One region of the Salinicola endophyticus genome, then DNA from elsewhere that is predicted to be linked to it. Evidence: predicted binding sites of a transcription regulator. Region 1 holds the regulator's gene; each other region holds the start of a gene.
The links. Region 1 encodes sigma-54, which starts transcription at its own class of promoters, with help from an activator protein. Its sites were predicted from a motif close to TGGCACNNNNNTTGCTNT; they were not measured.
Positions count from the first base shown of each region.

Region 2: a site for sigma-54 is predicted at 2,433-2,450, ahead of ABV408_RS05470 (HAD-IIB family hydrolase). Genes of this name have one in related genera too.
Region 3: a site for sigma-54 is predicted at 2,117-2,134, ahead of ABV408_RS14450 (NarK family nitrate/nitrite MFS transporter). Genes of this name have one in related genera too.

Region 1 covers NZ_CP159578.1:1,621,799-1,629,446, forward strand. Annotated here, with positions in the region: gene ABV408_RS07370 (oligopeptide:H+ symporter) at 1-420, shown strand, start outside; gene ABV408_RS07375 (hotdog domain-containing protein) at 497-886, opposite strand; gene ABV408_RS07380 (HPr family phosphocarrier protein) at 973-1,242, opposite strand; gene rapZ (RNase adapter RapZ) at 1,229-2,143, opposite strand; gene ABV408_RS07390 (PTS sugar transporter subunit IIA) at 2,151-2,630, opposite strand; gene hpf (ribosome hibernation-promoting factor, HPF/YfiA family) at 2,641-2,949, opposite strand; gene ABV408_RS07400 (RNA polymerase factor sigma-54) at 3,065-4,489, opposite strand; gene lptB (LPS export ABC transporter ATP-binding protein) at 4,695-5,420, opposite strand; gene lptA (lipopolysaccharide transport periplasmic protein LptA) at 5,452-5,982, opposite strand; gene lptC (LPS export ABC transporter periplasmic protein LptC) at 5,979-6,575, opposite strand; gene ABV408_RS07420 (KpsF/GutQ family sugar-phosphate isomerase) at 6,655-7,632, opposite strand.
Region 2 covers NZ_CP159578.1:1,183,209-1,190,856, reverse strand. Annotated here, with positions in the region: gene ABV408_RS05480 (diguanylate cyclase domain-containing protein) at 1-137, shown strand, start outside; gene ABV408_RS05475 (glycosyl transferase) at 164-1,384, opposite strand; gene ABV408_RS05470 (HAD-IIB family hydrolase) at 1,521-2,375, opposite strand; gene ABV408_RS05465 (2-dehydro-3-deoxygalactonokinase) at 2,551-3,465, opposite strand; gene ABV408_RS05460 (2-dehydro-3-deoxy-6-phosphogalactonate aldolase) at 3,462-4,148, opposite strand; gene ABV408_RS05455 (AraC family transcriptional regulator) at 4,381-5,301, opposite strand; gene ABV408_RS05450 (NAD(P)-dependent alcohol dehydrogenase) at 5,695-6,741, shown strand; gene ABV408_RS05445 (sugar ABC transporter substrate-binding protein) at 6,785-7,648, shown strand, end outside.
Region 3 covers NZ_CP159578.1:3,171,752-3,179,399, forward strand. Annotated here, with positions in the region: gene ABV408_RS14435 (hypothetical protein) at 1-95, shown strand, start outside; gene ABV408_RS14440 (hypothetical protein) at 92-445, shown strand; gene ABV408_RS14445 (nitrate- and nitrite sensing domain-containing protein) at 677-1,954, shown strand; gene ABV408_RS14450 (NarK family nitrate/nitrite MFS transporter) at 2,322-3,689, shown strand; gene ABV408_RS14455 (NCS1 family nucleobase:cation symporter-1) at 3,757-5,268, opposite strand; gene ABV408_RS14460 (nitrilase-related carbon-nitrogen hydrolase) at 5,820-6,686, shown strand; gene hydA (dihydropyrimidinase) at 6,806-7,648, shown strand, end outside.

The sequences.
Region 1 (7,648 bases):
TGGTCACGCCTGGGCCAGCGCCAGCCTTCGTCGGCAGCCAAGTTCGTGATCGCCATGCTGGTAATCGGCGCGTCGTTCTTCGGCTATCTACCCTGGCTGGGCGCGGAGGCGGCAGGCATGCCGCTGTGGGTACTGGTGCTGCTGCTACTCGGCTTCACGGTGTCCGAGCTGTGCCTGTCACCGATCGGGCTGTCGGTCACCACGCGGCTGGCACCGCGCGCGATGCAGACCCAGATGATCGCACTCTTCTACCTGTCGCTGTCTCTGGGCTTCGCCGCCGGCGGGCGTGCCGGCGAGTGGTATACCCAGCGTACCGAGGTGGCCTATTTCATGGCGCTGGGCACGGTGAGTCTGATTGCTGGCGTGCTGCTCGCGCTCTGCCTGCCGGCGATCCGCCGGGCCAGTGCCGGCACCGAGTGAGCGCTGTTATCGAGTGAGTGCTGTTATCTAGTGAGTGCTGGGATCTTGCGGCACGCCGCTGAGAGGAGGTTGGCGATCAGCTGTCGAGGCGGTCCTTGACGTAGGTGATCTCGGTCTTGCCGTGGGGCGTGGGTTGGCCGTCGGCGTCGAGATTGACGAACACCATGCGATCTATGGTCAGAATGCTCTTGCGGGTGATCTTGTTGCGGACCTGGCAGGAGAGCGTGATCGAGCTGGTGCCGAAGTGGGTGGCAGTGAGGCCCAGCTCGATGATGTCACCCTGGCGCGCACTGGAAACGAAGTTGATCTCCGAGATGAACTTGGTGACCACGTTGGCATTGTCGAGCTGAATGATGGCGTAGATCGCGGCTTCCTCGTCGATCCAGCGCAGCAGACTGCCGCCGAACAGCGAGCCGTTGGGATTGAGATCCTCGGGCTTGATCCATTTGCGAGTATGGAAGTTCATGCGGGGCTCCTGGGCGCGGCCACGGTAGGTGTCGGGTAAATTGACGCGAAGACGCTGCCGCTATCGATGCGCCCCGGTCGCGAGGCCTACTCGTCCTCGTGGAAGCGGGCCTCGAACAGCGCGGTGATCGCTTCCATCGCCGATTCCGCCTCGTCACCTTCGGTGACGATCACCAGCGGCGTGCCGCAGGGGGCGGCCAGCATCAGCAGCGACATGATATTGGCGGCGTCGGCGATACGTTCGCCGTGGTGCACCGCGACCCGGGCGGCGAACGGCTGACAGCACTGCACCAGTTTGGTCGCGGCGCGGGCGTGCAGACCACGGCGATTGGTCAGCCGCAGTTCACGCGTCGGCATCGCTACCCCGCTCCGCCGGAACGTCATCGGAGAGGGCGGTGTGCACACCGAGCTCGCGATGGCGCAGGCGGATGTCGACGTCGTCATGGCGGAAGTGGTGCGCCAGACGCTCGATCAGATAGACCGAGCGGTGATGGCCCCCGGTGCAGCCCACCGCGACGGTGAGATAGCTACGGTGACTGGCCAGATAGGCCGGCAGCCAGCGGATCAGCCAAGCGTGGATATCGCCGGCCATGGCGTGCACGTCGGGGTACTGCTCGAGAAAGGTGACGATCTCGTCGTCACGGCCGTCGAAAGCGCGCAGCGTCGGGTCCCAGAAAGGGTTGGGGAGGCAGCGCACGTCGAACACCATGTCGGCATCCAGCGGCACACCGCGCTTGAAGCCGAACGATTCGAAGGTCAGCGTGAGGCGGCCGCCGCTGTGCCGTGCCACCTGTTCGCTGATACGTGCACGCAGGTCGTGGACCGACAGGCCGCGGGTATCGATCACCAAATCGGCGACCCGCCGGATCGGTGCCAGGTAGGTCTGCTCGTTGTCGATCGCCTCGGCCAGCGTCATGTCGTTGCCGCGGGTCAGCGGGTGACGACGGCGCGTGGCCGAGTAGCGTTCGAGCAGCACCTTGGCGTCGGCGGTGAGATAGACCACCTGGGTATCGATGCCGCGTTCGCGCACGCCTTCGAGCAGAACCGGAAAGCGCTCCAGCGCCTCCGGCAGGTTGCGTGCATCGATGCTCACCGCCACGTTGGGTCGTGAGGGCGGAGCGGCTCTGAGCTCGTCGATCAGCGGCGCCAGCAGATTGGCCGGCAGGTTGTCGATGGCGTAGTAGCCGAGATCCTCGAGCGCTTGCAGCGCAATGGACTTTCCCGACCCCGAGCGGCCGCTGATGATGACGAGTCGCATGCAGTCTCTATCCGTCTTCGCTGTCCTGATGATGGCGGATGGCGTCGATCAGCGTGTCGTGGAGCGCGCGCTGCGAGCCGGCCTGACGCAGCTTCTGGCGCACGCTGCTCTGATTCATGATGCCGGCGACCTCGGCCAGCAGCGAAAGATGGGCATCGTCTGCCTCCTCCGGCACCAGCAGCACGAACACCAGGTCCACCGGCTCGCCGTCGATGGCATCGAAGTCGATGGCATCCTCGAGGCGCATGAAGCCGGCCAGCGGGGTCTTGCAGTGCGGGCTGCGCGCGTGCGGAATGGCGACCCCGTTGCCGATGCCTGTGCTGCCCAGACGCTCGCGGCCGATCAGGCGGCTGAAGACCTCCTGACTGTCCAGGCTGGGCGTATTCTGGGCGATGAAGGTGCTGAAGAATTCCAGCAGACGCTTTTTGCTGCCCCCCGTCACACCGTAGAGGGTGCGCTCGGGGGGCAGGATGGTTTCCAGAGTGATCATCGGGGAATTAGCGGGCGCCTGCGCCTTGCGCGCGGGCCTGTGCCTTCTCTTTGTGTTTGACCAGTTGGCGGTCCAGCTTGTCGGTCAGGGCATCGATCGCGGCATACATGTCGATATCGCTGGCTTCGGCATGAATATCGCCGCCCGCTGCGTGTAGCGTGCAAGCCGCTTGCTGACGCTCTTTCTCGATGCTCAACGTCACCTGAACGTTGGTGATGTTGTCGTAGTGGCGCTCCAGACGTGCGAGTTTCTCGTCGACGTAGTCCCGCAGGGCGTCGGTCAGTTCGACATGATGGCCGGTGACGTTCACTTGCATGGCGCGCTCCTGTTGCGGCTTATGTGGCACCTCTGATTGTAACCCTTTTCTCCGCGCTGCAAAGGGATCGCGGACGATTGATCGCCCTGCGCTGGCGAGAATTCTAAAAACCCATTCAAGACAATCGCTTGCGTTCACTGGAGGCGGGGATGCCCATGGCCTCGCGGTACTTGGCTACGGTGCGCCGGGCGACGCTGATATCGGCCTGCGCCAATAGCTCCACCAGCTTGCTGTCGGAGAGCGGCTTGCGCGGCGACTCCTCGCCGATCAGCTTCTTGAGGCGTGCCCGAATCGCGGTGCTGGAGACGCTGTCGCTCTCGCCGCGCTGGCCCACCTGGCTGGAGAAGAAGTACTTGAGCTCGAACACCCCGCGCGGGGTGTGGATGAACTTCTGCGTGGTCACCCGCGAGATGGTGGATTCGTGCATGTCGACGCTGGTGGCGATGTCGGCCAGGATCAGCGGTTTCATCGCCTCTTCGCCGCGCTCGAGGAAGTCGACCTGGCGCGCCATGATTTCGCGCCCCACCCGCAGCAGGGTGTCGTTACGGCTGGAGAGGCTCTTCATCAGCCAGCGTGCCTCCTGCAGGTGCTGGCGCAGGAAGGTGTTGTCGTCGCTCTTGTCGGCGCGCCGGATCAGGGCGGCGTAGTCGGGCTGGATGCGCAGCCGCGGCAGTGCCTCGGCGTTGAGCTCGATGCGCCAGCCGTCGCGGGTCAGGCGCGCCACCAGGTCGGGGATCACGTAGTCCTGCTGGCCGTGGTCGAAGACCTGGCCGGGGCGCGGGTCGAGGGTGCGGATGGTGGCGATGACGCGGTCGAGCTCGGCATCCTCGAGGCGCAGGCGGCGCTTGAGCTGGCGCCGGTCGTCGCCGGCCAGCGCCTCCAGGAACTGGCGTACCAGACGCTTGGCCTGGGGCAGCAGCGGGGTGTCTTCGGGCAGGGCGCCGAGCTGTAGCAGCAGGCATTCGCGCAGGTCGCGGGCGCCCACGCCGGTGGGATCGAACTGCTGCAGTCGCAGCAGCACACGCTCGACATCGGCGCTGGTGACGGCTTCGGATTGCTGTGCGCGCAGCCCCGCGGCGAGCTCGTCGAGGGAGCCCTCGAGATAGCCATCGGCGTTGATGGCGTCGATCAGACACTCGCCGATGAGCCGTTCGCGGGAGGAGAACTCGCCCATGGCAAGCTGCCAGGCGAGATGGTCGTGGAGCGTGGTGCCGGCGGCGTTGCGCTCCAGATCCGGCCACTCGTCGGCGCCGGCCGGAGCGGCGCTGGCGGCGATGTCCTGATAGGTGTCGCTCCACTCGCTGTCGAGGGCGAGCTCCTCGGGAATGTCGCTGGCCCAGTCCTCCTCGGGCGTCTCGCTGACCGCCTGCTCGGCATACTCTTCATCCAGCTCGAGCATGGGATTGGTCTCGAGCGCCTGCTGGATCTCCTGGCGCAGATCGAGCGTCGACAGCTGCAGCAGCTGGATCGCCTGCTGTAGCTGTGGCGTCATCGTCAGCTGGGCGCCGACGCGCAGTTGCAGTGAAGGTTTCATGGACATGGCATGGACACACATGGGGCAGCGGTGGCCGCCGGTCGATAGGATAACCCTACGTTACTGACTGCCCCGGCGGGATGCAACGCTTTGAGCGCTAACTTTATGCAAGAATTATGCCACGGTGCGTTCGGATGGGGCCTGCGGCGGCTTCGAGAGGGGCCCGGCCCGCCGCGGTGGCGCAGCGGGCTGGGAAGGGGGCAGTGCGACCTTAGAGGCGGAACTCGTGCCCCAGATAGACATCCCGCACGCGTTGGTTGTCGAGAATCGCCTCGGGGCGCCCCTCGGCGATGATCTGGCCATCGCCGACGATATAGGCGTTGTCGCAGATATCGAGCGTCTCGCGCACGTTGTGATCGGTGATCAGTACGCCGATCTCGCGATCGCGCAGCTGGCGGATGATGTTCTTGATATCGCCCACCGAGATCGGATCGACCCCGGCGAAGGGCTCGTCGAGCAGCACGAAGGCGGGCTCGGTGGCCAGTGCCCGGGCGATCTCCACCCGGCGCCGCTCGCCGCCGGAGAGCGACATGCCCAGATTGTCGCGGATATGGTCGACGTGGAAATCGCCGAGCAGCTGCTCCAGGCGGTCGCGGCGCCCGGCGCGGTCGAGATCCTTGCGCGTTTCCAGAATGGCCATGATGTTGTCGGCGACACTGAGCTTGCGGAAGATCGAGGCCTCCTGCGGCAGATAGCCGATGCCGGCGCGGGCGCGTTCGTGCATCGGCGCGCGGCTCAGATCACGATCGTCGATGTGCACGCTGCCGGCGTCGGATTTGACCAGGCCCACGATCATGTAGAAGGACGTGGTCTTGCCGGCACCATTGGGACCGAGCAGGCCGACGATGCTGCCCTGGCGCAGGGTCAGGCTGAAGTCGTGGACGACTCGACGCCCCTTGTAGCTCTTGGCCAGGTGGGCGGCCGTTAGCGTTTTCATCGCTTTCTTCCTTGCCTCGCGAAAGGGGGCGTCACTGGGTCTGCTGACGTGGCGTGAGCGTCATGCGCACGCGGCCATCACCGCTGCCGTCGCCACTGGTGCTGGAGCGGGCGTTGACTCGGCGCGAGTTGAGATAGTACTCGACGTAGGCGCCGTCGAAGGTGTCGCGTGCCTGGTGCAGCTCGGCGTTGCCGATCAGCTCGACCCGGCGCTCGGCGGCGTGATAGATGATCTTGTCGCCCCAGCCCTTGACCAGGGCTTCGTCGGGGGCAGGCTTCTGCTCCAGATAGGCGCGCTGATCACCGCCGCCGGTGGCGGTCACCAGGCTTACTTCGCCGTTCTTGCCGCGCTTGATCTCCACTCGCGCGGCCTTGAGCTGCATGCTGCCCTGCTGCATGTCGACCTTGCCGGTGTAGACCGCGGTGCCTTGGCGATCGTCGAGTTCGAGCTGGTCGGCGGCGATCTCGATCGGCGCCGAGGCGTCGCTCTCCAGCGCCAGGGCGGGCAGGCTGGAGAGTCCCAGTGCGGTCAAGACCAGCAGTTGGCCGAGTTCTCGCCTCATGATCCTTGATCCTCAGGTTGCTGTGGCAGGCGGCCCTGCACATTGTCGGTCAGACGCATGCGATTCTCGTTGATCCAGGCGTCGAAACGATCGCCACGCATGGTCTGGTTATGCTGACGCAAGACGGAAGAGGTGTCACTCCAGGCGTGCGCAGTGCGATTGTCGTAGTGGAGCGTCTGGGTCTCCAGGCTCCAGGCATTGGTCGGCTGCACCAGGCGCGCGTTGCCTTCGAGCGTGAGCAGGTTGCCATCTTCGGCCAGCTGGCCGCGGTCGCCGGTGATCTGCCACTCGCGCTGATCGTCGTCGATCAGGTAGCCGTGGGGCTTCTCGGCGCGGATCACGTCGTCGGCCGGGGTGTGCACCATGCGCGGCGTGTCGAGCCGCTGATAGGCGCGGCCCTGCTCGTCGAAGCGCGTCATCCGCGCATCTTCGAGGAAGTAGTCGGGTTCGCCGGCGGGATCGCTGGGCGCCGGCGCCGGGGTGCGCTCGTTGCGCTGGTCGAGATAGGCGAGCCCGCCGCCGAGGGCCAGCAGCAGGGCCAGCAGGCCGAGGCGGCGCCACCAGGGGGAGCGAGTTCGTGGCGTGGCTGTCACGCGGTCTCCTTTCGAATCGGGTTCGACCCGGGCATCGGGTTCGACGCGAGCGCCGGCATTGGCGCGAGCAGCGGCCATCTCAGATCACGCCGCTGCGCAGTAGGTCGTGCATGTGCAGGGCGCCGATCGGGCGTCCCGCCTCGACCACCGCGAGGGCGGTGATCATGTTGTCTTCCATGATGCGCACCGCCTCGGCGGCGAGCATGTCCGGCGCCGTCGTCTTGCCGCCGCGGGTCATCACGTCATCGACCTTGAGCAGGTCGAAATCGCCGCGCTGGTCCAGCGTGCGGCGCAGGTCGCCGTCGGTGTAGACACCGACCAGATGCTGATGTTCATCCACCACGCAGGTGAAGCCCATGCCCTTGCGTGTCATCTCCAGCAGCGCTACACGCAGGGGGCTGCCGGCGGGCACGCAGGGCAGCCGCTCGCCACCGTGCATCAGATCGCTGACGCGCAGCAGCAGCCGCTTGCCCAGGGTTCCGCCGGGGTGCGACAGGGCGAAGTCCTCGGGGCTGAAGCCACGCGCCTCGAGCAGCGCCAGGGCCAGGGCGTCGCCCATCGCCAGGGCCGCGGTGGTCGACGAGGTGGGCGCGAGGTCGTGCGGGCACGCCTCGCGCGACACGCCGGTGTCGATGTGCACGTCGCTGTAGCGGGCCAGGGTCGAGTGGGGGCGGCCGGTGAGGCTGATCAGTGGCGCGCCCAGGCGCTTGAACAGGGTGATCAGTCCAGTGATCTCCTGGGTCTCGCCGGAGTTGGAGAGCGCGATCACCACGTCACCCGCGGTGACCATGCCCAGGTCGCCGTGACTGGCCTCGCCGGGGTGCAGATAGAAGGCCGGTGAGCCGGTGCTGGCGAAGGTGGCCGCCATCTTGCGCGCGATGTGTCCGGACTTGCCCATGCCGGTGACGATGATCCGGCCACTGCACTCGAGCAGCGTGCGGCAGGCGTGGTCGAAGCTGGCATCGAGCTTGTCGATCAGTTCAGTCAGGGCCTGCTGCTCGAGGGTGAGCGTGCGCCGGGCGCTGGCGCGAAAATCGAAGGTGGCGTCTGGGGTCATGGTCCTGCTCTGTCGT
Region 2 (7,648 bases), 440 kb from region 1:
CCACCATCGGTATCGCCGAGCTAGGCCCGGAAGACACCCTCACCCAGGCCTTTCGCCGCGCCGACCTGGCACTGCTGCAGGCCAAGCGAAGTCGACGCCGCCAGGTCGACAATCCGCCGGCCGCCGCCAACGGTTGATCGGGCGGCGTCACATCTCGCTGTCCTTAGACGTCGCCGGCATTGTCGCGCTCGACGGCTTCGAAGAGCCGATCCTGGAGGTCGGGAATCGCCGCCTGGACCCGGTTCCAGCTGGGGATGAACGGCTTGTCGCGGGGAGATTCGAAAAACGCCGCGCCGGCCTGCATGATGTTGTCGGCGAACAGTTCCACCGCCGCCTCCTCGCTGTGACGGTCGAGCTTGAGCCCATTCATCGCCGCGTCATGATCATAGGCCTCGATCAAATCCAGCGCGGTGCGGTAGTAGGTGGCCTTGACGGTGCGGAAGCTCTCGACGCTCATCTCCACGCCCAGGGTTGCCAGCTTGCGGTACATCGCCTTGGCGATGTCCATGCTCATGCGGTTGAGCCCGCCGCTCGGGTCTGCCTCGGAGATCGGCTGATGCTTGTGGTCGTAGGCGTCGGCGATATCCACCTGACACAGTCGTTTGGTCGAGAAGTTGCGATGCACCTCCGACAACACCCCGATCTCCAGCCCCCAGTCGCTGGGAATACGGATTCCGTCGAGCACGTCGGCACGCATCGAGAATTCACCTGAGAGCGGGTAGCGGTAGCTGTCGAGGTAGTCGAGATAGGGCAGCGGGCCGTAGATCATCTTGAAGGCACGGATCAGCGGCGTGACCATCAGCCGCGAGACCCGCCCGTTCAGCTTGCCGGCAGCAATGCGCGAGTAGTAGCCCTTGCAGAATTCGTAGTGAAAGCGCGGATTGGCCACCGGGTAGATCAGCCGCGCCAGCAGCCCGCGATCGTAAGTGACGATATCACAGTCGTGAAGCGCCACCGCCTCCGCCTTGCCGGAGGCGCGTACATAGCCCGAGCAGTACCAGACGTTACAGCCCTTGCCCGGCTCCAGCGGCGCCAGCCCTTCCGCCGCCAGCTCCTGATGCAGCGCCCGCAGCCGCGGGCCGTCGTTCCACAGGATGCGATGGTGCTGCGGCAGGCGCGCGAAGAACTCTCGCGCCTTGAGAAACTGTTCGCGGTCGGCGCGATCGAGCCCGATCACGATCTCGCTGAGATAGGGAACCTTGCACAGCTCGTCGACGATGTGCGACAACGCCGGACCCTCCAGCTCCGAGTAGAGCGACGGCAGGATCAATCCCATCGGGCGCTGGCGCGAAAAGCCCTTCAGGTCGTTCTCCAGCGCTTCCACCGAGCGCCGGGTGAGGTTGTGAAAGTTGGTGATGATACCGTTCTGGTAGAAGTCGCTCATGCCACGTCCTCATTGTTATGGAAGCGCCGAAAGAGACACGCTGCATCGGTCGTCGAATGCGATGAAAGGGCAAGGCTCGAGACAGGCCGGCCCTGTGCCGGCATACGCGCAGAGATTGCCGAGCGCTCACGGCGGTTCACGCTGATACTGACCTTGGCCACCAGTGGGCGAGCCCTTCGGCCCAGCCCTCGGGTCCAGCCGCTTGGGTACGATATAACCGCGTATGGGTCAGCGACATCGGCTGGTCGTGGGCCGCACTGATGATCACCGCCATGTCGGTGGCGGCGAGCAGGGTGAGATCGTTGGGGCCATCGCCGAGCCCCAGGGTCAGCGGGCGGTAACCGCGCAGCGCCTCGAAGCGTGCCAGCAGCCAGCGCACCGCGTGGCCCTTGTCGACCGCCCCCATCACATGCCAGAAGCGCCCACCTCGGGTCAGCTGCAGACCATCGCTGTCGAGCGTCTCACGCAGCCGTTGCAGCTGGGTGTCATCGTCTTCCCATACCAGCGGCTCACTGCCCTCGCGCACCATCGCCTGGCGTGCCCCCTCGGCGCTGAGCGCGGTCAGCTCGCGCACCTCCTCGACCGTCATCTCCCCCATGCGCCGAAAGCGCAGGCCCAGGCGCTCGCGCACCACGTCCAGACGACGGCGAATGAAATCGACATCCAGGCTCGGGGTCTTCACCACCAGCCCCTCCGGCGAGGTCGGATCGCGATCCAGACGCGCATGCTGCCAGGCCGGCGGCAGGCCGATGACGGCGCCGTTCTCGGCAATGAAGGGGGTGTGTTCGAGCGCCAGCTCCCGGCGCAGCGCCAGAAGCTCCGCCCGGGTCTTGCTGGTGGTGGGGATGACCGGCACCCCGGCCGCCGCCAGGCGTTCGAGCCAGGGCGCGGCGGGTTGCCAGTCGTAAGTGTGGTGATCGAGCAGCGATCCATCGAGATCGGTGAAAACCAGCAGGGGTGGCCGCTGTGGCCCGCCAGTCGCGTCACTCATCGCATCCCCCTATCCGCGTTCACGATCGGTCAGCCTCGGTGACCCTACCGCTTGAAGGTAGCACGGATCGTGCCAACGCCAGCGGGTCGGTGCCATTCGGGCTGGCGCGACGCAGAACGGGGCACTTTAGTGCCCCGCGCCCCAGGGCGATGCACCAAAATGATGCAGACCGGATTCAGCGCAGCGCGTGGCGCGCCGCAATGGCGAGCACGCCGGCGATGGTAGCGGCGTCGCTGTCGATCGCCACGACCGTCAGTCCCGCCTGCTCCAACGCCAGGGTATAGCTCTGGCGCAGGCTCTCGGCGCCGACCAGCAGGACCCGCTCGAGCGCCGGCCGCGCCGCGTGCATGGCGCACACCTCCTCGCCGATCAGCACCCCGGAGAGAAAGCTACCCACCTGGTCCGCGGCCAGGCCGGCATAGAGATGCCGGCTGCGGCCTTCGAACAGTGCGTGCAGCACGCCACCGGCGTGGCCGGCGCGGGAGAGCCCCAACCGAAACGCGGCGGCGTCGAACGCCGCCTCGTCGCGGGCAGGCTCCCCCGGCAGGGTATGGAAACGCACCGCATGGTAGAGCTCGCCGGTCATCAGCGTGGTGAAGTCGGTCAGACGCCCAGACTCGAGGTGCGCCCACTTGCTGTGGGTGCCCGGCAGGCAGCAATCGGCGCTGTCGACACCGGCCAGCGCCAGCGCCCCGAACGCCTGTACCTCCTCTCCGCGCATGACATCGACATGCGTCGAGGTGACCTGCTTGACCCCCGGCACGATCCAGGTGTGCTCGAGGCCAGGTGCCGCGACCACCCGGTCGGCGAGTTCGGCGGCAGTCACCGGCAGTTCCAGTTGCGGCGCCTCGAACCAGCCACGCTGCGAGCCGACCATGCCGGCAAGATAGATCGGTACCGGCTCGCGCCCCCCACTGGCCCGCCAGTCGCTCACCTGCGCGGCGCAGTAGTGCGGGAACTCCTCCCGCGCCAGGGCACGCAGGCCGGAACTCGAACGCCGCGTGTCGAGCGTGCGGCCGCTGGCGGCGTCGACCAGAAAGGCGCGGAAGTTGCTGGTCCCCCAGTCGACGACGATCAGGCGCTGGCTCATGCATCGGCCTCGCGCTCGAAGGCTTCCGCCTGCTGCGCCACCTCACGCAGCCGCTGCCACTCGGCGACCAGTGCCCGCGCGATCTCGCCCACCTCGGCAGCGGGACGGCCGGGCTTGTAGAGATTGCTGCCGAAGCCGAAACCCGCCACCCCATGGGCATGCCACTCGGCCATGTTGCTCTGTTCGATTCCGCCGACCGCGAGCACCGGCAGCCCCTTGGGCAGGATGGCGCGGATATCCTTGAAGTAGGTGGTGCCCAGGCGCGCCGCCGGAAACAGCTTGAGCGCCGTCGCGCCCGCCTTGGCCGCGGCCAGCGCCTCTGTCGGTGTCATGCAGCCGATCATCGGCGCCAGGCCGTGGGCGACCCCGGCACGGATCACCTCCGGGTCGCTGTTCGGGGTGATCAGCAGCGGCGCGTCCAGGGTGGCGAGGCGCTCGGCATCCGCCGGGTCGAGTACCGTCCCGGCACCGACCACCACGTCTGCCGGGCAGCGCTTGCTGATGGCCGCGATGCTGTCCCAGGCGCGGGGCGAATTGAGCGGAATCTCGATCAGCTTGAACCCCGCCGCGACCAGGGCATCGAAAACACCGTCGATCTCCTCCGGCGTGATCCCGCGTAGAATCGCCACCAGTGGGCGCTCGCGCAGCGCCGTCTCGAGCGCAAACTTGCGTGTCTCCTTCATGTCTCTCTCCTCGTTGCAGCTCGATTGTCACGCCGGCACTGTCCTACACAGTGCAGAGCGCGCCGTGTAGGACAATGCCGCCTAGTATGTCGTACATAGGATTCAGCAATCACCCAAGCAGCGCCTTCATACTTTGGTCGGCCATGCTCGATCTCAGGGCTCTCAAGCCTGGCATCGGCCGGCCGTCTCTGGTGCAGACGGCAACACCCGTCCACATGAGCGCCAAGCGCCATCACGCGATTCGCCTTACGCGCTTGGATACCGAGCCCACGGCTTCATGCTGGTACTGGCTAGGGGTCATCCCCTTCTGTTCACGAAAGTGTCGATTGAAGTTGGATAGATTGTTGTAGCCGACCTGAAAGCAGATGTCGGCAATGGAGTGCCTGCCTTCGAGCAGGAGTCGGCAGGCGTGGCCGATACGGATTCGCCGCAGGAAGGCAACGAACGTATCGCCCGTGGCCTGCTTGAAAAAGCGCGAAAAGCCGGAGGGAGACATGCCATGCTGGGCGGCCAGTGTCGACATACGCAGCGCTTCGTGGAAATGGTCATGGATATCGCGCAGTACGGCGTCGACCTGGGCCGAGGAGACACCGCTGGCCCCGGGCCCATAGCCACGGCCGGAGAGTGTCCGGTAATCGCTCTGCGACAGGCTACGCAGAATCGTCAGCACGCTGAGCAACTTGCCGGCATTGTCCTGCTCACCCATCTTGATCAGCAGTTCGCCGCAGCGGACCGCTTCCTCCCCGCCGAACTCCACCCCCCGCGCCGAGTCCTCGATCAGCGGCGACAGGCAATTGAGCTCCGGACAGAGCTGCATCATGTGCTCTAGCCACTCGCCCTTGAACTGCAGTACGACGTCGCGCCCTTCGATCAGCGGCCGGGACTCGTCGAGGTCGCTGAACCAGGCATGGGGAATGTTGGGCCCGACCAGCACCAGATTGCCCGGTGCGAAGCGGCCGATATAGTCGCCAACGAAACAGTGCCCCTGCGAGTCGCGGATGAGATGCAGCTCGTACTCAGGATGATAATTCCAGCGCGCGAGCGGCGCCGGGAAGTCGTGACAGTGCCAGTAGAAGCTGAATTTCGGGTCCTGGCTGATGCTTTCGAAGACAGGTGCACCCAGAGGGGTATCGTTGAGCGGCGCAGCGATCATCGGTATCAGTGCCTCGGTCGGCCAATACGGTGCATGACGTCCATCGATGAATGACCCACGCCGGGCAGCAATGATGCAGCCGCGACGAGAGGTCCCTGTCGACGCCCACCCATCCTGAAAGGAATAAGGGCGGCAGACTTTTAGACTTTGGTCACGCTCGCCCACCCATCAGCGCCCGACCGACCACCGAACAGTTCCGTCGAATACTTGAAAAACAAGAGATTAACAGACTCCACGGCAGGCTCTGCAAAAAAGTATCAGCCACTCGAAAATTACAGCCTAGCCGCTTTTCCCGCCCAGCGCGTAGCGTCACTGCCAAGCCGGTGGCGAGCCGGAGCGAGCAGATAGAAGACCGGTTCTCGCCCGTTTTTCCTACGACCCGAGAAGCGCGCCATGAAAGCCAGAGCCCTGGTGCTGGAGAAAAAACGCGACCTGTCACTGCGTGAGATCGAGCTGCCGGATCAGCTCGGCGCCGATGATGTGCGCGTGCGGATACATACCGTGGGCATCTGCGGCAGCGATGTCCACTACTACACCCACGGCCGTATCGGCCCCTTCGTCGTGGAAGCGCCCATGGTGCTCGGCCACGAGGCCTCCGGCGTGGTCACCGCGGTCGGCAGCAACGTTCGCCATCTGAAGGTCGGCGACCGAGTGTGCATGGAGCCCGGCATTCCCGACCCCAGCTCGCGCGCGTCCAAGCTGGGCGTCTACAACGTCGACCCCAGCGTGCGCTTCTGGGCCACCCCGCCGGTGCACGGCTGCCTGACGCCCGAGGTCATTCATCCGGCAGCGTTCACCTTCACCCTGCCCGACTCGGTCTCCTTCGCGGCAGGGGCGATGATCGAGCCATTCGCCATCGGCATGCAGGCAGTGGTCAAGGCACGCATGCAGCCGGGCGACATCTGCGTCGTCACCGGCGCGGGGCCGATCGGCCTGATGGTCGCTCTGGCGGCACTGGCGGGTGGGGCCAGCGAGGTGCTGGTCTCCGATCTGGTCGAGGAGAAGCTGGCGATCGCCGGACGCTACGCCGGTATTACCCCCGTCAACGTCTCACGCGAGTCGCTGCGTGATGCCGTCGCCGGGCGCTGCGGCCAGGATTGGGGCGCCGACGTAGTGTTCGAAGCCAGTGGCAACCCCCGGGTCTATGACGACGTGCTGGCCTGCGCCCGGCCCGCCGGCACGCTGGTACTGGTCGGCATGCCGGTCGAGCCGGTCACCTTCGATATCGTCTCGGCCCAGGCCAAGGAGCTGCGCATCGAGACGGTGTTCCGCTACGCCAATGTCTATGACCGGGCGATCGACCTGATCGCCTCGGGCAAGGTCGACCTCGAACCACTGATCAGCGAGACCTTCGCTTTCGAGAAGAGCATCGAAGCGTTCGAGCGCGCCGCCAGCGCGCGACCTCAGGACGTCAAGCTGCAGATCACCCTCGATAGCTGAAGACTGCCAATACCAGCACGCCACTCACTAGAGGCAAACAACAATGACCCAGTTCAAGCGTCGCGACATATTGAAGGGAATGGGCGGGCTCGCCGGCCTGTCGCTGATGGGCGCCGGTACGCTGCGCACGGCCCTCGCCCAGGGGATGGCCAGCGAGGAAGCCTGGAAACAGGCCAGCGGCACCACCATCCAGTTCATCTCCGAGAACACCCCGCCGACGACGGCGATCGCCGCCAACCTGGACGCCTTCAAGGCGCTCACCGGCATCACCGTCAATATCACCGAGATGCAGTTGGGGGCGCTGGTACAGAAGGTCGCGCTGGACTTCGGCGCCGGACGCAGCGCCTACGACGTGATCTATGCCGACCCCTATCAGGTGCTGGCGCCCTATCATCGCGGCCTGGTGGACCTGAATACGTTCATCAAGGATGGCCAGCAACCGGTCGTCCCCAAGGGCATCGAGGACTTCATTCCCTCGCAGCTGGCCGCCGCCGGCCGGTTCGAGAACGCGGATGCCCTGTATGCACTGCCCTACGACTGCCCGACGATGATCTGGATCTACCGCCGCGATCTGTTCGAGAAGTACCGCGACAAGATGCGCCAGGAGCTAGGCTTCGACCCGATGCCCACGGACGACACCACCTGGGAACAGTACTATCAGATCGCCGCGTGGTTCAGTAACGGCAACGCCAGCGAGGTCAAGTACGGCACTGGCCATCAGGCGCAGCAGTACGATTCGCTGATGTGCGACTTCTCCAACGTGCTGTTCGCCTACGGCGGTAGCTACTTTGCCAACGGCCAGCAGATCGGTCTCTACGGCACCGACTCCCCCGGCGCCTGCCAGTTGACCAGCGATGCTTCGCTGGAGGCAGCGCGCTTCTACCAGAAGCTGTTGAAGGTCGCCCAC
Region 3 (7,648 bases), 1.5 Mb from region 1:
GGCACGTCGAGATCGAAGGCTACGATGCCAACCAGCGCGACCTCGATCTCGACCTGCGCCGCGACGCACTCACCGCCACCGGAGAGACCCGATGACAGATCATCGCCAACAGCAGCAAAACGCCGCCTGGCGCGCCGCGCAGCAGTGGCGCGAGCGGGTCGACCGGACCCGCCCCGGCCAGGGTGCGAGCGGGCTGAGAATGCTCTTCACCTGGCTGATCTTCGGGATCGTGCTGTTCGTCGGCACCCTGCTGGGGCTGTTCTTCCTGCTCGTCGGCTGGGCCATGCTGCCCTTCCTGCGCCATCGCATGAAGAAACGCGCCGAGCAGGTCCGCGCTTCCCGCGCCCAGTACGCCGGTGGCAGCGCCGACCATGCCGAGCCCGGCGGCGAGCCCCGCAGCCAGCGCGTGCTGGAAGGCGAGTACGAGGTGCGCTCCGAACGCTGAGACCGCCCTTCCGCCCCACGCTTCCCCTTCGAGCGACCGCGCCGACGCCACCACAGTGACGTCGGCGCGGTCGTCTTGCGGCCATCGCTCCCACACCAGCCTTGAAGCGAGACGTTCAGACGAACGACCCGCGTGCACGGCGTGCCGAGACGCGATAGAGTTTTCTTAGACCTTGGTCGCAGGCCGTACCCGGCGCACAGGTACCCACAACAATAACGCCCAGGCTACCCCATGACCGCTACCCGACGGCTGCTGCAAGCAGCCAGTAAGCTCCAGCGCGAGCAGCTCACGGCGCTCTCCGACATCGTCGCCGTGGTGACCGACATCAGTCGCTGCGTGCACGCACTGCAGCGCGAGCGCGGCAGCTCGATCATCTATCTCGGTTCCGGCGGCAGCCGCTTCGGCGCGCAGCGTGACCAGCGCATCGCCGACAGCGAGCTCGCCCAGTCCACCCTGGAACAGCGCCTGGCCCCCTGGACCGCGGCCGACGCGAGTGGCGCCCTGCCGTGCGGTCTGGCCAACGTACGCCTGCTGGTGAGCGTCGCCGCGGTCTGGCAGGATCTGGACGCCCTACCCGATCTGCGCCAGCGCATCACCACCCAGCAGCTCAGCGCCGACGATACCCTGCGCGCCTTCAACCAGTTGATCGGCCATCTGCTGCAGGTGATCTTCGAGGCCGCCGATACCGCCAGCGATCCCGACATCACACGCCGGCTGGTGAGCCTCTTCCATTTCATCCAGGGCAAGGAGCTGGCCGGACAGGAGCGCGCCTGCGGCGCTCTGGGCTTCACCCTGGGACACTTCGACACGCCCCATCGCGACACCCTGGAAGCGCTGATCGGCAGCCAGCGCCGCTGCTTCGAGACCTTCGCCGAGTTCACCAGCCGCGACAGCCTGGCCCGCTGGCAACAGCTCCAGTCCGGCCCGCTCAACGACACCTTCGAAGCCCTGCGCGAACTCGCCTGCAGCGGCGCACCGCTGGCGCGGACGCTCGAGAACCCTGGCGAACAGTGGTACGCCGTCGCCACCCAGCGCATCGACGCCATGCACGAGGAAGAGACGCGCCTGCTCGAGGCCCTGCGCGCGAGCTGCCGCCAACGCCTGCAGCAGGCCGCGCCCCCCGAGGCGGCGGCTAGTCTCGATGCGCTGCCCCAGGAGCTGCTCTGGGCCAGCCCGGTGGCACTGTTCACACAGGACCAGCAGACGCCCGCCGGCGCGCTCACCCTCGACACCATCGAGTCGCGCTTCAACCGCTCGCTGGTCGAGCTGGTCCAGGCACAGAACGCGCGCCTGCAACGCCTCGGCGACGAGCTCGAGAGCACCCGCCAGGCGCTGCGCGAGCGGCGCGAGATCGAGCGCGCCAAGGGCCTGCTGATGACCCATCAGCAGCTTTCCGAGGCACAGGCCTACCGCCTGCTGCGCAAGACCGCCATGGACCAGAGCAAGCCGCTGATCGAGGTGGCGCGTAACGTCATCCAGGTGGTCGCGATGCTCGACGCGGACGCATGACCCGACGGTAGGCAGCCTGGACACCCTCTTTTCTAACCACTCACGCGCTGGTGCATGCGCGCGCGTCGTTGCACCAACATCTGGCGGCACAGCCGCCACGCCCCCCAGGCAAATCCGAGCCGTCGGCGTCAGCCAATTGATTTTGCTCGACTACCGCCATGTTGGCACCCCGCCTGCTTTGTCTCTCGTGGCGGGCCAACGGCGGCTCGCGCTCAGGCATCCCCTGGCGTACTGACCCAGACAGGGTCGGCAACGGATCGGGCAACGGCGCCCATCGTCGATTCATGCACGGCATGAATCGACGATGGGCGCCGTTTTGCGTTCTCCCCCGCGACATTCGCGCGACGACTGCGGAGCACCTCCCCCAATGGACATTCGACACAAAGCCAATCGGATTCGACTCTTCAGCTTCTCGACTCCCCCCATGCGAGCCTTCCATCTCTCCTGGTTCGCCTTTCACGTCTGCTTCTTCGGCTGGTTCGGCATCGCCCCACTGATGGCGGTGGTACGTGACGACCTGGGGCTGACCAAGACCCAGATCGGCAACACCATCATCGCCTCGGTGGCGATCACCGTGATAGTGCGGCTCGCCATCGGCCTGCTGTGCGATCGTATCGGGCCACGCAAGGCCTACACCTGGCTGCTCTGCCTGGGCTCGCTGCCAGTGATGTCGATCGGCCTGGCCGACAGCTTCGAGAGTTTCCTGCTCGCGCGCCTGGCGATCGGCGCGATCGGCGCCTCGTTCGTCATCACCCAGTACCACACCAGCGTGATGTTCGCGCCCAATGTGGTCGGCACCGCCAACGCCACCACCGCCGGCTGGGGCAATCTCGGCGGCGGCACCACCCAGATCCTGATGCCGCTGGTGTTCTCCGGCATCCTGATGCTGGGGGTCAGCGAAACGCTGGGCTGGCGCCTGGCCATGGTGGTGCCGGGTATCGTGCTCTTCTTGACCGGGCTGGCCTACTACCGCTTCACCCAGGACGCCCCCGACGGCAACTTCAGCGAGCTGCGCGCGCGCGGCGAGCTGCCCGCCGCGGATCGGGCCCACGGCGCCCGCCAGAGTTTCATGGCAGCGATCAAGGATGTGCGCGTCTGGGCGCTGTTTGCGGTCTATGCGGCCTGCTTCGGGGTGGAGCTGACGATCAACAACATCGCCGCCATCTACTTCTTCGATCAGTTCGACCTCGATCTCGCCACCGCCGGGCTGATTGCCGGGCTGTTCGGACTGATGAATCTGTTCGCGCGCACGCTGGGCGGCGTGTTCTCGGATCTGTTCGCCCGCGGCAGCGGCCTCAAGGGGCGGGTACGCTGGCTGTTCGTCGCCATGCTGTGCGAGGGTATCGCGCTGATGGGCTTCGCCCAGATGCAGACGCTCGCCGTGGCCATCGCCATCATGCTGGTCTTCAGCCTGTTCGTGCAGATGGCCGAGGGCGCCACTTTCGGGGTGGTGCCCTTCATCAACAAGCATGCCCTGGGCGCAGTGGCCGGCATCGTCGGGGCCGGCGGCAATGCGGGCGCGGTGGCCGCAGGCTTCCTGTTCCGCAGCGAGGCGCTCACCTATCAGCAGGGGCTTTTCTATCTGGGTGTCACGGTGAGCCTGGTGTCACTGGCGACCTGGGCGATCCGTTTCAGCCCCGCGGCGGAAGACGAAGCGCGCGAGGCCTACCACGAGGCCGACAGCCGTCGCGGCCATACACCCAACGACACACCGAACACCCTGGCCACCCACTGAGCGCCTGCGCCAGACCGAACACCACGGGCCCGCTCGGCCCGTGGTGTAGCCCCTGCCGCCAGCACGCTCAGCGCGCTCCCTCCTCGACCAGCCCTTCGGGCTGGACCGCCGCCATGGGCTTCATCAGCAGCTTGCTGGCCGCATAGTAGACGATGGCGCCCAGCGCCGAGCCGGTGAACCAGCCGTAATCGTAGAACCAGGTCCAGACCCCCGCGACCAACGAGAACAGCGTCAGCGCCACCGGCACCAGAAAGGCGATGAAACCGGCCGGGTTGTAGGCCGGGTACGCGGCGCCGTCCTGGTAGAGGCTGGCGACGTCGAGCCACTGACGCTTGATCAGGAAATAGTCCACCGCCATGATCCCGGCGATCGGCCCCAGCAGGCTCGAATAGCCCAGCAGCCAGTTGGAGTAGAGACTCTCCAGGGTCACGCCGGCATCGATCAGCCCGGCCTTCTGCAGCAGGTCATAGCCCATCAGCAGCACGCCGACCAGGCCGGTCAACAAGGTGCCGCGGGTCTGATCGATCAGCTTGGGGGCGATGTTCTGGAAGTCGTTGGTCGGCGACACGATGTTCGCCGCGGTATTGGTCGACAGCGTGGCGACGATGATCAGCACCATGGCAATGACCACCCACACGGGGCTGTCGATGTGGCCGATCAGACTGACCGGATCGGAGACCGTCTCGCCCACCAGCGAGGCCGAGGCCGCGGTCATCACCACCCCCAGGGCGGCGAAGAAGAACATGGTCAGCGGCAGGCCGATGATCTGGCCCACGATCTGGTCCTTCTGGCTCTTGGCGAAGCGGCTGAAGTCGGGAATGTTGAGCGACAGCGTGGCCCAGAAGCCGACCATCGCGGTCAGCCCGGCGAAGAAGTAGCCGAACACCGACGCGCCCTCCGGGCGTGACGGCGGCTGGCTCATCAGCTCGTCGATCGAGACGTGGGGCATCGCCCACACCATCAGCCCGATCCCCACCGCGAGCAGCAAGGGCGCGGCCAGCGTCTCCAGCCACTTGATCGACTCCGCGCCGCGAATCACCACGTAGAGGTTCATCGCCCCGAACAGGAAGAAGCCGATCACCTCGCCGACGCCATCCAGCGCCCGCCAGGGCGGAAAGATCGCCGACAGCAGCAGATGGATGGCCAGACCGCCGAACATGGTCTGGATACCGAACCAGCCACAGCCCACCAGGGCCCGGATCAGACACGGCACGTTGGAGCCGCGAATGCCGAACGACGACCGCAGCACCACCGGGAACGGAATCCCGAACTTGGTTCCCGGAAAGGCGTTGAGGGTCAGCGGCACCAGCACCACGATGTTGGCCAGCAGGATGGTGAGCAGCGCCTCGCCAACACTGAGGCCGAAATAGGCAGTGAGCACGCCGCCCAGGGTGTAGGTGGGCACACAGATCGCCATGCCGACCCACAGCGCGGCGATATTCCAGCGTGACCAGGTTCGCGCCTCGAGGCGGGTCGGTGCGATGTCCTCGTTGAAGCGCGAACTCCCTCGGACGTCTTCGCCGACCTCGAGTTCGACGAGTGCGCCGCGCCGAACGGCACGTGATGTCGATTCGGTCATTGTTGTTGTCTCCTCGTATGGCTATCCGGTCTCCCCGACGGGGCCAGCACTCGACTCGCAAGAAACGTGCCCGAACGCGGCGCCATATCGCTGAGCAACATCGCCTCTTGGCCACCGACGCGCCCAACGCGACCCAACTCATTGTTTTTCGAGACACTAAAAAATTGACTACAGGGTCAGTTTTTAATGCAAGCACCCAGCTGAGCCAGGCAGATAGAAAACATGCAGAAACGGGGACAGAAAGGCACGCCAAAACTTGCCAAATCAGTGCATTCACATAGCCAAAAAACGCCTGAAACAACCTCCAAACAAACCATCAACTCTTTTATTTTCAATGCAATAAAAAAAATCCACCAGAATGGCGCATGATGTCGCCATCTTGGTGAAAAACCGCCTAGAAAGCGCTAATTTATTGTTTTAAAAGCCTTTTGAAACCCACCCAAAAAACACTTGCCACATCCTGACAAGCGGGTCTAGCTTCGACATTATCCTGTCTCCATAGTCAGGTTATTGAAGTCCTAACAACAAGACACTCAAGCGAGGCACCGTGCATGGAAAAGGTAAAGATCGGCCTGATCCAGATGGCCCTGAAGACCACGACTGACCTGGCGCCGGAAGCCATCCGTGACGCCATGAACGAGGCGCACCTGCCCTATATCGAGAAGGCCGCCGCCGCCGGCGTTCAGATACTCTGTTTCCAGGAGGTGTTCAACCAGCCCTACTTCTGCCCCAGCCAGGACAAGAAATGGTATGCCGCCGCCGAGCAGGTGCCCGACGGCCCGACCTGTCGCATGATGCAGGAGCTCGCGGCCAAGCACCGCATGGTGATCGTGGTGCCGATCTACGAAGAAGCAGCGACCGGGGTCTACTACAACACCGCCGCGGTCTTCGATGCCGACGGCAGCTATCTCGGCAAGTACCACAAGACGCACATCCCCCAGGTCGCCGGCTTCTGGGAGAAATATTTCTTCAAGCCCGGCAAGTCCGACTGGCCGGTATTCGACACCGCCTACGGCAAGATCGGCGTCTACATCTGCTACGACCGCCACTTCCCCGAAGGCTGGCGCGCGCTGGCACTCAACGGCGCCGAGATCGTCTTCAACCCCTCGGCCACCGTGGCCGGTCTCTCGCAATATCTGTGGGAACTCGAACAGCCCGCCTCGGCGGCGGCCAACGGCTACTTCGTCGCCGCCATCAACCGGGTCGGCAACGAGGCCCCCTGGGACATCGGCGAGTTCTACGGCAGCTCCTACATCGCCAATCCGCGTGGCCAGATCGAGGCCAAGGCCAGTGACACCCAGGACGAGCTGCTGATCCACGAGGTGGATCTGGCGATGGTCCGCGAGGTGCGCAACACCTGGCAGTTCTTCCGCGACCGCCGGCCGGAGACCTACGCGCGCCTCACCGACGGCGAATGACGAGGCCCGCCGGAAACGGGCCGTGCTCACCACCTTTCCGGCGCCCCCTCGCTCACACTCGGGCCGAGAATATCTCGGCAGCGTGCCGACTCGACAACAATTCCAAGAGGTTACATCGCATGGCGACCCTTCTGATCCGTGGCGGCACCGTCGTCACCCACGACGCCACCTACCGCGCCGACGTACTCTGCGTCGACGGCAAGATCGCCGCCGTCGGCCCCGACCTGGAAGCCCCGGGCGATGCCGAGGTAATCGACGCCGGCGGCCAGTACGTGATGCCCGGCGGCATCGACCCACATACCCACATGCAGCTGCCGTTCATGGGCACGGTGGCCAGCGAGGACTTCTACACCGGCACCGCCGCGGGGCTGGCCGGTGGCACCACCTCGATCATCGACTTCGTGATCCCCAACCCCGGCCAGCCGCTGCTGGAGGCCTTCCAGACCTGGCGCGGCTGGGCCGAGAAGGCGGCCAGCGACTACGCCTTCCATGTCGCCATCACCTGGTGGGACGACGACGTCCACGCGGACATGGGCACTCTGGTGCGCGAGCACGGCGTCAACAGTTTCAAGCACTTCATGGCCTACAAGAATGCCATCATGGCCACCGACGACATCCTGGTGGCCAGCTTCACCCGCTGCCTGGAACTCGGCGCCGTGCCCACGGTACACGCCGAGAACGGCGAGCTGGTCCATCACATGCAGCAGAAGCTGCTCGCTCAGGGGCTAACCGGCCCCGAGGCCCACCCGCTGTCGCGCCCGCCGCAGGTCGAGGGCGAGGCCGCCAGCCGCGCGATCCGCATCGCCGGCACTCTGGGCGCGCCGATCTACGTGGTGCACGTCTCGTGCAAGGATGCCCTCGACGAGATCACCTACGCGCGTCGCCAGGGCCAGCCGGTCTACGGCGAGGCGCTCGCCGGGCACCTGCTGATCGACGACAGCGTCTATCGCAGCAAGGACTGG